DNA from 2 places in the Staphylococcus sp. FSL K6-0223 genome. Region 2 is predicted to be linked to the other one. Evidence: riboswitches for the same ligand, from Rfam matches in the RefSeq annotation. Region 2 holds a riboswitch; the other holds the start of a gene.
What was found. A riboswitch is a leader RNA that binds a small molecule or an ion and turns the genes downstream of it on or off. The one in region 2 is predicted to bind lysine.
Positions count from the first base shown of each region.

Region 1 (5,819 bases), on a different contig from region 2:
CGCCTTTAGATAAGAATTTACGTCCATTTTTCAACTTAGTTTGAAAATCATGTTCCTCAATTGTTGGACTTAAACGTAATTCTTTAACATTAATGACTTTTTGTTTCTTCTTCATTTCTTTTTCTTTTTTCTGTTGTTCGAATTTATATTTACCGTAATCCATAATTCTCGCAACAGGTGGTTTCGCATTTGGTGCGACAACAACTAAATCTAAATCAACTCGTTCAGCCATTTCTAAAGCTTCACGTTTCGATTTCACACCAATTTGATCACCATCTTGGCCGATTAAACGTAGTTCTTTTGCACGAATTCTCTCATTAACTTGAGTTTGATCTTTTGCTATGGTTGACACCTCCTAGAGTTTTACGAAATTGTCCCAAACAAAAAAGAAGAGCGAGTAACAATACCCGCTCTTCTTCCACACATTTATTGTGTAACATGATTAACCTGCCAACTGCTATTGCGTCGCTACAGGTGAGAAGCGGGTGCTTCTACTTGGTTCGTTTCGTATTCAACGTTACTAATCATATCAATAATAAACATGTAAGTCAATTGTTTTTTTGTTATTTATTGTGATGTCTAATTTCATCCATCGAAACATCTTGTCTTAAATCAACTTTTTTAAGTGGAATCATTTTCGTTTTATAGCGTAGCTTATGGTAAATGAAGAATGCTAAGAAAACAGGTATTCCCATATAAGTAATAACAAAACGATTAAGATCAAAATGTCCTGTTTTTATAAAGTCTACATCTTGTCCGATGATAACAATTATACATAATATACCTGCAAATATAGGGCCAAATGGGAACAGCTTAGCCTTATATTTAAGTTTACTTTTATCATAATCTTGTTTATCAAATGCTCGTCTGAATCTATAGTGACTTATTGCTATACCTACCCAAGCGATAAACCCTGTCATACCACTAGCTGCAACAATATATTCATATGCATCTCCACTTATATGCTGTAAAGCAAAGATGATTACAACAAGTACACCAGTAGCAATTAATGATAAATAAGGTACGCCACTTTTGTTAGTCTTACCAAAAGAAGAAAATGCTAATTTGTCTTTACTCATTGAATATAACATACGAGTTGATGCATACATTCCTGAGTTACCAGCAGATAAAACAGACGTTAATATAACGGCGTTCATAAATGATGCTGCAAAAGCAAGACCAGCATTTTTGAACACAAGTGTAAATGGAGAAGTAGAAATGCTATCTCCACCGCCCATTAGAGACTTACTATCATAAGGAATTAACATACCTATAATGAATATTGCTAGAATGTAAAATAATAAGATACGCCAAAACACTTGCTTAATCGCTTTAGGGACGGCTCTTTCTGGATTTTCAGACTCACCAGCTGTGATACCTATTAATTCTGTTCCTTGAAATGAGAAACCTGCAACAAGGAATACTCCTAAAATTGATAATAGGCTACCACCTAAATTTCCACCTAGAATAGGACCATCACCTTTGGTAAATGTATCAAAACCGACGTATTTACCACCCATAATTCCAACAATTGTTAATAAACCAATGACAATAAATATAACTACAGTTATTACTTTTATTAAAGCGAACCAATATTCACTTTCACCATAAATTCTCACTGATAAAGAATTTAGGGCAAATATAATTACTAAAAAGATACAACTCCAAACCCACGCTGGTATACCTTGCATAGGTGACCAATACTGTATAACCTGTGCAGCAATGGTAACATCAGCAGCAACAGTTATTACCCAGTTAAACCAATAGTTCCAACCTAATGCAAATCCCAGTGATGGATCAACAAAGCGTGTAGCATATGTACTAAATGAACCAGAAACTGGTAAATAAGTAGCCATTTCCCCAAGAGATGTCATCAGGAAGAATACCATTGCACCAATAATTGCATAAGCAATTAAAGCACCTAACGCACCAGCATCATGAATAGCACCACCAGATGTCATGAATAGACCTGTACCAATACAACCGCCTATAGCGATCATTGAAATATGACGGTCTTTTAATCCTCTTTGGACACCGTCATTTTGATTTTCTTTTTTACTCATAGAAGCTCCCTTTCCTTGTCTTAGAGGCTAACATGTAACTATTTTTCTCTTTGTGTAATAAATATATATTTTAAATATGAAAGTTTGATTAAAAAATTTATAAGCAACAAACTTTGTAACAATAACAGCACTAAATCATTTATTAAACTAAATACTACACAATACGAAAATAAAAAGTGGTTACATACCTTTAAGATATGCAACCACTTAGGTTTTATCTATATAAGGTAGCACATCACATTCTGTGACAGTACAGCTTCTTGTCGAAAACTGTCCCAACAATTATAAATTATGGTTTTACAATTGTTTCGGCATCGTTACCTTTCACTAATTCAACACATGTCCCATACGACTTCTGACTAGTTACTAATTAAAGATGCAACCTCTAACTCTAATTTTATTTCATTCATCTGTAATATACATGATACGACCTATCTTTTCAAGGTTATCTATGTTTTTTTAAACGAATTTCATCAACCAAATTCCAAATAAATTCATCTTTTTCAAGTGTTTCTTGATCTTGGGAACCATATTGTCTTACATTGACTTCATTATTTTCTACTTCTTTATCTCCTACAACAATTTGGTATGGTATTTTTTGCATTTGCGCTTCACGAATTTTATAACCCATTTTTTCATTACGATCATCAATCTCAACACGAACGCCTTGCGATTTAAGTTCATCTTGTAATTGGCGGGCGTAATCATAATGTAAATCTACATTAACTGGAATGATTTCGACTTGTTTTGGTGCTAACCATGTTGGGAAAGCTCCTTTAGTTTCTTCAGTAAGGAATGCGACGAAACGTTCCATTGTAGAAACAACACCTCGGTGAATAACTACTGGTCTATGTTGTTCACCATCACTACCAATATAAGTGAGTTCAAAACGTTCAGGTAGTAAGAAATCAAGCTGCGCAGTAGATAAAGTTTCTTCTTTACCCATTGCAGTTTTAACTTGAACATCAAGTTTAGGACCATAAAATGCCGCTTCACCAATAGCTTCTACATATGGTAGACCCATTTCATCAACTGCTTCTTTGAGCATTGATTCAGCTTTATTCCACATTTCATCATCATCCATATATTTTTCTTTATCTTCTGGGTCTCTGTAACTTAATCTGAAAGTGTAATCCTTAAAACCGAAGTCTTCATAAACTTCTTGAATCATATTGACTACTCTTTTGAACTCTTCTTTAATTTGATCTGGTCTCACAAATATATGAGAATCGTTAAGAGTCATTCCACGAACACGTTGTAAACCTGAAACTGCACCACTTGCTTCATATCTATGCATAGTACCTAATTCCGCAATACGGATTGGTAGTTCTCGGTAAGAGTGTGGTTTATTATTATAAATCATCATATGGTGTGGACAGTTCATTGGTCTTAATACCATTTCTTCAGTTTCATCTAATTTCATAGGTGGAAACATGTCATCTTGGTAATGATCCCAGTGACCAGAAGTTTTATATAAATCAACATTTGCTAATACTGGAGTATATACATGGTCATATCCCATGCTCACTTCTTTATCTACAATATAGCGTTCAATTTCACGTCTGATTGTAGCGCCATTTGGTAACCATAAAGGTAATCCAGCACCAACAAGTTGGCTATTAGTAAATAATTCTAAATCTTTACCGATTTTGCGGTGATCTCTTTCACGACGTTCTTCAAGCATTTGTAAATGCGCTTTTAAATCCTTTTTATCAAAAAACGCAGTTCCGTATATACGTTGTAACATTTTATTGTTACTATCACCACGCCAATAAGCACCTGCAGTTGATAGTAATTTAAACTCTTTTATCTTAGAAGTCGAAGGTACATGTACACCACGACATAAATCAGTGAATTCACCTTGTGAGTATAAAGTAACGCTCTCATCTTCTGGAATTGCATCAATAAGTTCTAATTTATATGGATCATCTTTGAAGAATTCTTTCGCTTCATCCCTACTTACAACTTTTCGTTCTATTTTATAATTCTCATTAACGATTTGCTTCATCGTTTTTTCTATTTTATCAAAATCATCTGATGATACTTTTTCATCCATATCAAAGTCATAGTAAAATCCGCCTTCAACCACCGGACCTACACCAAATTTCACATCACCATATAAACGCTTCAAAGCTTGTGCCATTAAATGCGCAGTAGAATGACGTAAAACCTCTAAAGCCTCTTCACTACCTGGTGTAACAATCTCAATTGATCCATCTTCCTCAAGTGGTCTAGTTAAATCTACCATTTGACCATTAAATTTACCTGCTACAGCTTTCTTTCTTAAACCTGGGCTAATAGATTGAGCGATGTCTTCAGTAGTAGTACCTTTATCAAATTCTTTTGAATTACCATCTGGAAATTGAATATTAATTTGATCCATATTAAACCCTCCTAAATATTAAAAAGATCTGATCGTTGACTTATTGAATGATTAAGACAAATATCCACAAAACAAAAAACTCGCCCCCTATAACAAGGGACGAGTTTGTCGTGGTACCACCCTAGTTGCTCAGCTTTATAAAAATAATAACTAAGCTACTCTACATGAGATAACGGTCTCGAGCCGGATATTCATTACAAATATCATTATGAAGTAGTAATAATTTAATATATTAGCCATATTCTCATCAACTAATGACTTTCTGTGTAATAGTGATTAAATTATCTTATCTTCAATAGTTTCAACGATTAAGATTTAAGTCCATTATACACCTCATAAGATAAAATTCAATTGTTTCTATAATTTTTACCTTCTAAATAATATGGTGTAGATAGCGTTTTAACACGTTCAATAATTCTAGCTGCTTTAGTTTTCTCAGCTCCATCTCTCGTCATAGATAAATGATGCTCTAATTCACTATAGTCGAAGTTCGAACTGAAAAACGTAGGTAACTCATGAACCATTCTATAATGTAATAATGGTCCGATAATTTCATCTCTTACCCATGGTGTAACCTCTTCAGCACCTATATCATCAAGCATAAGTATATTAGCTTCACGCACACGTTCTAGTTTCTTTTCAAAACTACCGTCTTTGAAGCCACCTTTTAAAGTACGAATAAATTCAGGTAAGTAAACAATAGTGGATGAAATCTTCTTCGATTTGAGTTGATTAGCAACTGCACCTAATATAAATGACTTACCTGTTCCAAAAGGGCCATACAAATATAATCCTTTTACTTTTTCATTATTAGCTATATTTGTGCATATTTCATCTGCAGCCATCGCTACGTCCAAACGATCACGTTCAGTCATGTAAATATCTTTTAATTTTGCATCTAATGTATCACGTTGCATATGATGTGAGGTGATGAGTTGAGAGTTAAAGCGTTCTTCATCATGCTTAATTTTACATGGACATTTCAAATATCTAATCTTAATTCTTTCATTTTCAATATACAACTCAGGTACGTGCCCTTTAACAAAATTAGGACATTCTTCAAAACGATGACCATCATAATGCTTCTGTTGATCTTTATACTCTTGTAAAACATTTAAATCTTCATCAATCATTGCATTCGTAAGTTGAGATTGATGTTGCTCTAGAAACTCTTTAACATCTGGGTCTTTTATAACATTTTGCTTGATTTTCTCAATACGTTTATTTAAGTCGTCTGACGCACCCATTATGTTCTTGAAACTTTTCATTACTCATTGCCCTCCTCCCATTTTTTATTCAAACGTTCTAAGAATGCTTTTCGATCTTTTTCTAATTTTTCATCTTTTGTGGTTGAATCTTTTGTAACTGATGAA
Region 1 is NZ_JBBOYX010000002.1:125,522-131,340, reverse strand. It holds gene infC (translation initiation factor IF-3) at 1-352, opposite strand, end outside; ribosomal protein L20 leader region at 380-503, opposite strand; gene MHI13_RS11630 (amino acid permease) at 564-2,063, opposite strand; lysine riboswitch at 2,284-2,459, opposite strand; gene thrS (threonine--tRNA ligase) at 2,509-4,446, opposite strand; gene dnaI (primosomal protein DnaI) at 4,794-5,714, opposite strand; gene MHI13_RS11615 (replication initiation and membrane attachment family protein) at 5,714-5,819, opposite strand, start outside.
Region 1: it holds a riboswitch for lysine, as region 2 does, so the genes downstream of both, MHI13_RS11630 (amino acid permease) here and MHI13_RS06655 (aspartate kinase) in region 2, are expected to answer to the same signal.

Region 2 (5,819 bases):
ATAAACGATGAATAAAGGAGTAAATGAATGTTACAAGTTACGGATGTAAGTTTACGTTTTGGTGATCGTAAACTATTTGAAGATGTAAATATTAAATTTACTGAAGGTAATTGTTATGGACTTATCGGTGCGAATGGTGCAGGTAAATCTACTTTCTTAAAAATCTTATCTGGAGAAATTGATTCACAAACGGGTCATGTTTCTCTTGGAAAAGATGAACGTTTAGCAGTATTAAAACAAGATCACTTTGCTTATGAAGATGAACGTGTATTAGATGTAGTTATAAAAGGACATGAACGTCTATTTGAAGTGATGAAAGAAAAAGACGAAATTTATATGAAACCTGACTTCAGTGATGAAGATGGCATTCGTGCAGCTGAATTAGAAGGTGAATTTGCTGAAATGAATGGATGGAATGCCGAAGCAGATGCAGCTTCCCTACTATCAGGACTTGGTATTACCCCAGATTTACATGATAAGCAAATGTCAGAGTTAGAAAATAATCAAAAAGTAAAAGTATTATTGGCACAAAGTTTATTTGGAGATCCAGATGTTTTATTACTCGATGAGCCTACCAATGGTCTTGATATTCCTGCCATTAGTTGGTTAGAAGATTTCTTAATTAACTTTGAAAATACTGTCATTGTAGTATCTCATGATCGTCATTTCTTAAATAATGTATGTACACATATTGCAGATTTAGATTTTGGTAAAATCAAAGTCTATGTTGGTAACTATGATTTTTGGTATCAATCAAGTCAACTTGCTCAAAAAATGGCTCAAGAACAAAACAAGAAAAAAGAAGAAAAAATCAAAGAATTACAAGACTTCATTGCTCGTTTCTCTGCGAATGCGTCAAAATCAAAACAAGCAACAAGTCGTAAGAAGCAATTAGAAAAAATTGAACTTGATGATATTCAACCATCTTCAAGACGTTATCCTTATGTGAAATTCACCCCAGAAAGAGAAATTGGTAATGATTTATTAGTAGTTGATGGTATCTCAAAAACAATTGAGGGTGAAAAAGTTTTAGATAATATTTCATTCACTATGAATCCAAATGATAAAGCTATTTTAATTGGCGATAGTGAAATTGCTAAAACTACCCTATTAAAAATACTTGCTGGTGAAATGGAACCAGATGAAGGTTCATTTAAATGGGGAGTGACAACTTCATTAAGCTATTTCCCTAAAGATAATTCTGATTTCTTCGAAGGCGTAGATATGAATTTAGTTGAATGGTTACGTCAATATGCTCCTGAAGATGAACAAACTGAAACATTTTTACGCGGTTTCTTAGGACGTATGCTATTTAGCGGTGAAGAAGTTAAGAAAAAAGCAAGTGTATTATCAGGTGGAGAGAAAGTACGTTGTATGTTAAGTAAAATGATGCTTTCAAGTGCCAATGTTTTACTACTTGATGAGCCAACGAACCATCTTGATTTAGAAAGCATTACAGCTGTTAACGATGGATTAGCTTCATTCAAAGGATCAATTATCTTTACTTCATATGACTTTGAATTTATTAACACAATCGCTAATCGCGTGATTGATTTAAACCAACCAGGTAGTTTATCTAAAGAATTGCCATATGAAGAATATCTAAAAGAAATTGGTGTGTTACAAAATTAAAATAATAGGATTTTAATAAAGCATCTTCTATTTTTAAAATTTAGAATATGCATAACACTGTCGCTAAATAACGAACTTTAGCGACAGTTTTTTTATAAAATACTATTATTTTCGAATTATTGTTATTATTTATACAAATTACTTATTATTACTATCTCTTTTCTTTAACAGTAATATTACTTCAATAATTTTCAGTTTATTTCAAAAAATCACAATAATCGGTTTACAGTTAAAAGGTGCTTATGTATAATTAAAAACATAGTAATTGAATAAGAAATTGATGAGGCGCATCAATCATTAGTATATATTAGAACACTGTCTGCCACGGCTAATATAGAAAGGGTGCGATGCCGAAACGAATTGCAACCGCAGTAAGCGTTCGTTGGACTTTGTGGTTAAGAGCTGAGAGTTTGTCATTATTATTTAATAATGGAGTGCATCACTTGTATATAAATTACGAGCAAGTTCGCACATTCCGAACTTGCTCTTTTTTATGACGTGTGCCCCTAAATTCTAGGAGGTAAAATCTTGAAACGACGTGTTTTGAAGTTCGGTGGTTCATCTGTCGCCGATTTTACAAAGATAAAAAATATTGCAGAAATGCTTAAACGCCGTGTAGATGACGGTGAACAACTTATTGTTGTCGTAAGTGCTATGGGCAAAACAACAGATCAATTAATGGAAAATGTTTCTCATCTTACAACAACTCCAAAAGATGAAGAACTTGCTCTATTATTAACAACTGGTGAACAACAAACAGTTTCTTATTTGTCGATGGTATTAAATGATATTGGCGTAAGTGCTAGAGCTATGACTGGATATCAAGCAGGTATCAAAACAGTAGGTCATCATTTAAAAAGTCGAATTGCAGAAATTAATCCTGAAACATTTAATAAGGAATTTAAAGACAAGGATGTTTTAGTTGTAGCAGGTTTCCAAGGAGTGAACGACGAATTAGAGTTAACTACACTTGGTCGTGGTGGTTCAGATACGACTGCTGTTGCATTAGCAGCTAGTAATCAAATCCCTTGTGAAATTTACACTGATGTTGATGGCGTTTATGCTACTGATCCAAGAATTTTGAGTGAGGCAAAACGTTTAGATTATGTGTCTTATGAAGAAATGATGGAAATGAGTGCTTTAGGTGCTGGTGTGTTAGAAACAAGAAGTGTAGAACTTGCTAAAAATTATGATATCCCCTTGTATTTAGGTAGAACGTTATCAAATGTGAAAGGAACATGGATTATGCCAAGAACAGAAATATTAGAAAAAAAAGCCGTAACTGGAGTTGCATTAGATACACATATGATGCATGTAACAATTAGTTACCCTCTTCCAGATAATCGCCTTCTAACTCAATTATTTACTGCTTTAGATGAAGGTTCAGTTAATGTGGATATGATTTCTCAAATCGTAAATGTTGAAGGTTTACAACTATCTTTTTCTATTAAAGATAGTGATGTACAACAAATTTCAAGTATCTTAGAGGAACTTTCTACAACATTTGATGCTTTAGATTATAAAATTAATGAAGCTTACGTCAAAATTTCGTTAATTGGTTCAGGAATGCGTGATATGTCTGGTGTAGCTTCAAAAGCATTTATTACGTTAATTAATTCTAATATTCCATTTTATCAAACAACAACTTCTGAAATTAGTATTTCTTATGTTATTGATGCAGAAAATGGAAATAAAGCGGTTGAAGTTCTATACGATGCTTTTGATATTTAAACTTAAGTTAAAATAAGTAATTCAAAATTCAATTAATATTTAAATGGAGTGATTCTTTTATGACAAGATTAGCAGTAGTTGGAGCAACAGGATTAGTCGGAACAAAAATGTTAGAAACAATTGATCGTAAACATATCCAATTTGATGAGTTGGTATTATTCTCATCAGCAAGATCAGCAGGTAAAGAAATTGAGTTTCAAGGGAAAACATATACAGTTCAAGAACTTACAGAAGAAGCAGCAAGTGAAAAATTTGATTACGTGCTAATGAGTGCAGGTGGCGGAACAAGTAAACAATTTGCCCCTATTTTCGAAAAAGCTGGAGCAATTGTTATTGATAATTCAAGTCAATGGCGTATGACAAACGATGTGGATTTAATTGTACCAGAAGTTAACCAACCAGAATTTAAACGTGGTATCATTGCTAATCCTAACTGCTCAACAATTCAGTCGGTCGTGCCACTTAAAGTTTTATACGATGCTTTTGGATTAAAACGTGTAGCTTATACAACATATCAAGCAGTTTCAGGTTCAGGGGTTAAAGGTAAGAGAGACTTAGCTGAAGGTGCGAATGGTAAAGCTCCAGAAGCTTATCCACATCCTATTTATAATAATGTTTTACCACATATTGATGTTTTCTTAGAAGATGGATATACAAAAGAAGAGCAAAAAATGATTGATGAAACACGAAAAATTTTAGGACAACCTGACTTACGTGTGACTGCAACATGTGCACGTGTACCTGTCCAAGATAGTCATAGCGTAGAAATTGATGTTACTCTTGATAAAGAAGCAACAGTTCAAGAAATTAAAGATTTATTTGAAAACGATAATCGTGTTGTTTTAGTAGATAATCCTGAAAATAATGAATATCCTTTAGCTATTAATTCAACAGGTAAAGATGAAGTATTTGTAGGTAGAATTCGTCGTGATGACTCACTTGATAATACTTTCCATGTTTGGTGTACTTCAGATAACCTACTTAAAGGTGCAGCTTTAAATGCAGTTCAAGTGTTAGAACAAGTCATTAAATTAAAAGGAGCTAGATAATATGGCACATATTTTTGAAGGTGTAGGTGTAGCGCTTGCTACTCCATTTACTAATAATGAAGTTGACTATAAAGCATTAGAACAACATGTTCAATTTTTACTTGATAATAATGTTAAAGCAATTATTGTAAACGGTACTACAGCAGAGAGCCCTACTTTAACAGAAGAAGAGAAAGAAACAGTACTTCAAGCAGTGATTAAACAAGTTAATCATCAAGTGGCTATTATCGCTGGAACTGGTACAAATAATACAGCTAAATCTATTCAAGCTTCATTACGTGCTAAAGAATTAGGTGTAGATGGTATTATGTTAATCACACCTTACTATAATAAAACAAATCAACGTGGCTTAATTAAACATTTTGAAACCATCGCGAATGAAGTTAAGTTACCTGTTGTTTTATATAATGTACCTTCAAGAACGAATATGACAATTGATCCTGAAACAGTCGAAACATTAAGTCATAATGATTACATTGTAGCTATTAAAGATGCTACCAATGACTTTAACTATTACGAAGAAGTGAAAAAACGTATTCATCAAGATGAATTTGCTCTTTACAGTGGTAATGATGATAATGTCGTAGAATTCTATAATCGCGGAGGTAATGGCGTAATTTCTGTCATTGCTAACGTTATTCCGAAAGAATTTCAAGCACTTTATGATGCTAAACAAAATGGGAAAGAAATTGAGAAAGACTTTGAACCGATAGGTCAATTGTTAGATGCACTTTCAGTTGATGTCAACCCTATTCCAATTAAAGCTCTAACAAGTCATTTAGGATTTGGAAATTATGAATTAAGATTACCTTTATTACCATTAGAGAAAGAAAAAGCAAATGTATTAGTGAATGCTTATAAAGCATTTAAAGCGGAGGAATAAAAATGAAAATTTTACTCATTGGATATGGCACAATGAATCAACGCGTTGCCAGATTAGCAGAAGAAAAAGGTCATGAGATTGTTGGTACAATTGAGCGAGAAGAACATCAACATTCACCATATAAAACTTATCATCATATTGCAGACGCACAAAATGAAGCCGATGTAGCGATCGACTTCTCTAATCCTAATCTATTATTACCTTTATTAGATGAAGAGTTTGAATTACCTTTAGTGATTGCTACTACTGGTGAAAAAGAAAAACTGATTCAAAAATTAGAACAATTAAGCGAACGTATGCCTGTTTTCTTCAGTGCAAATATGAGTTATGGCGTCCATGCATTAACTAAAATTCTAGAAGCAGCTGTTCCCCTTTTACAAGATTATGATATTGAGTTAACTGAAGCTCATCATAATAAAAAAGTGGATGCGCCAAGTGGCACACTCGTCAAACTTTATGATGTTATTAAAGAATTACGTGAAAATGTAACGCCTGTTTACGATCGACATGAGCGAACTGAAAAA
Region 2 is NZ_JBBOYX010000001.1:1,333,772-1,339,590, reverse strand. It holds gene MHI13_RS06660 (ABC-F family ATP-binding cassette domain-containing protein) at 28-1,632, shown strand; lysine riboswitch at 1,905-2,080, shown strand; gene MHI13_RS06655 (aspartate kinase) at 2,158-3,363, shown strand; gene MHI13_RS06650 (aspartate-semialdehyde dehydrogenase) at 3,423-4,412, shown strand; gene dapA (4-hydroxy-tetrahydrodipicolinate synthase) at 4,414-5,295, shown strand; gene dapB (4-hydroxy-tetrahydrodipicolinate reductase) at 5,298-5,819, shown strand, end outside.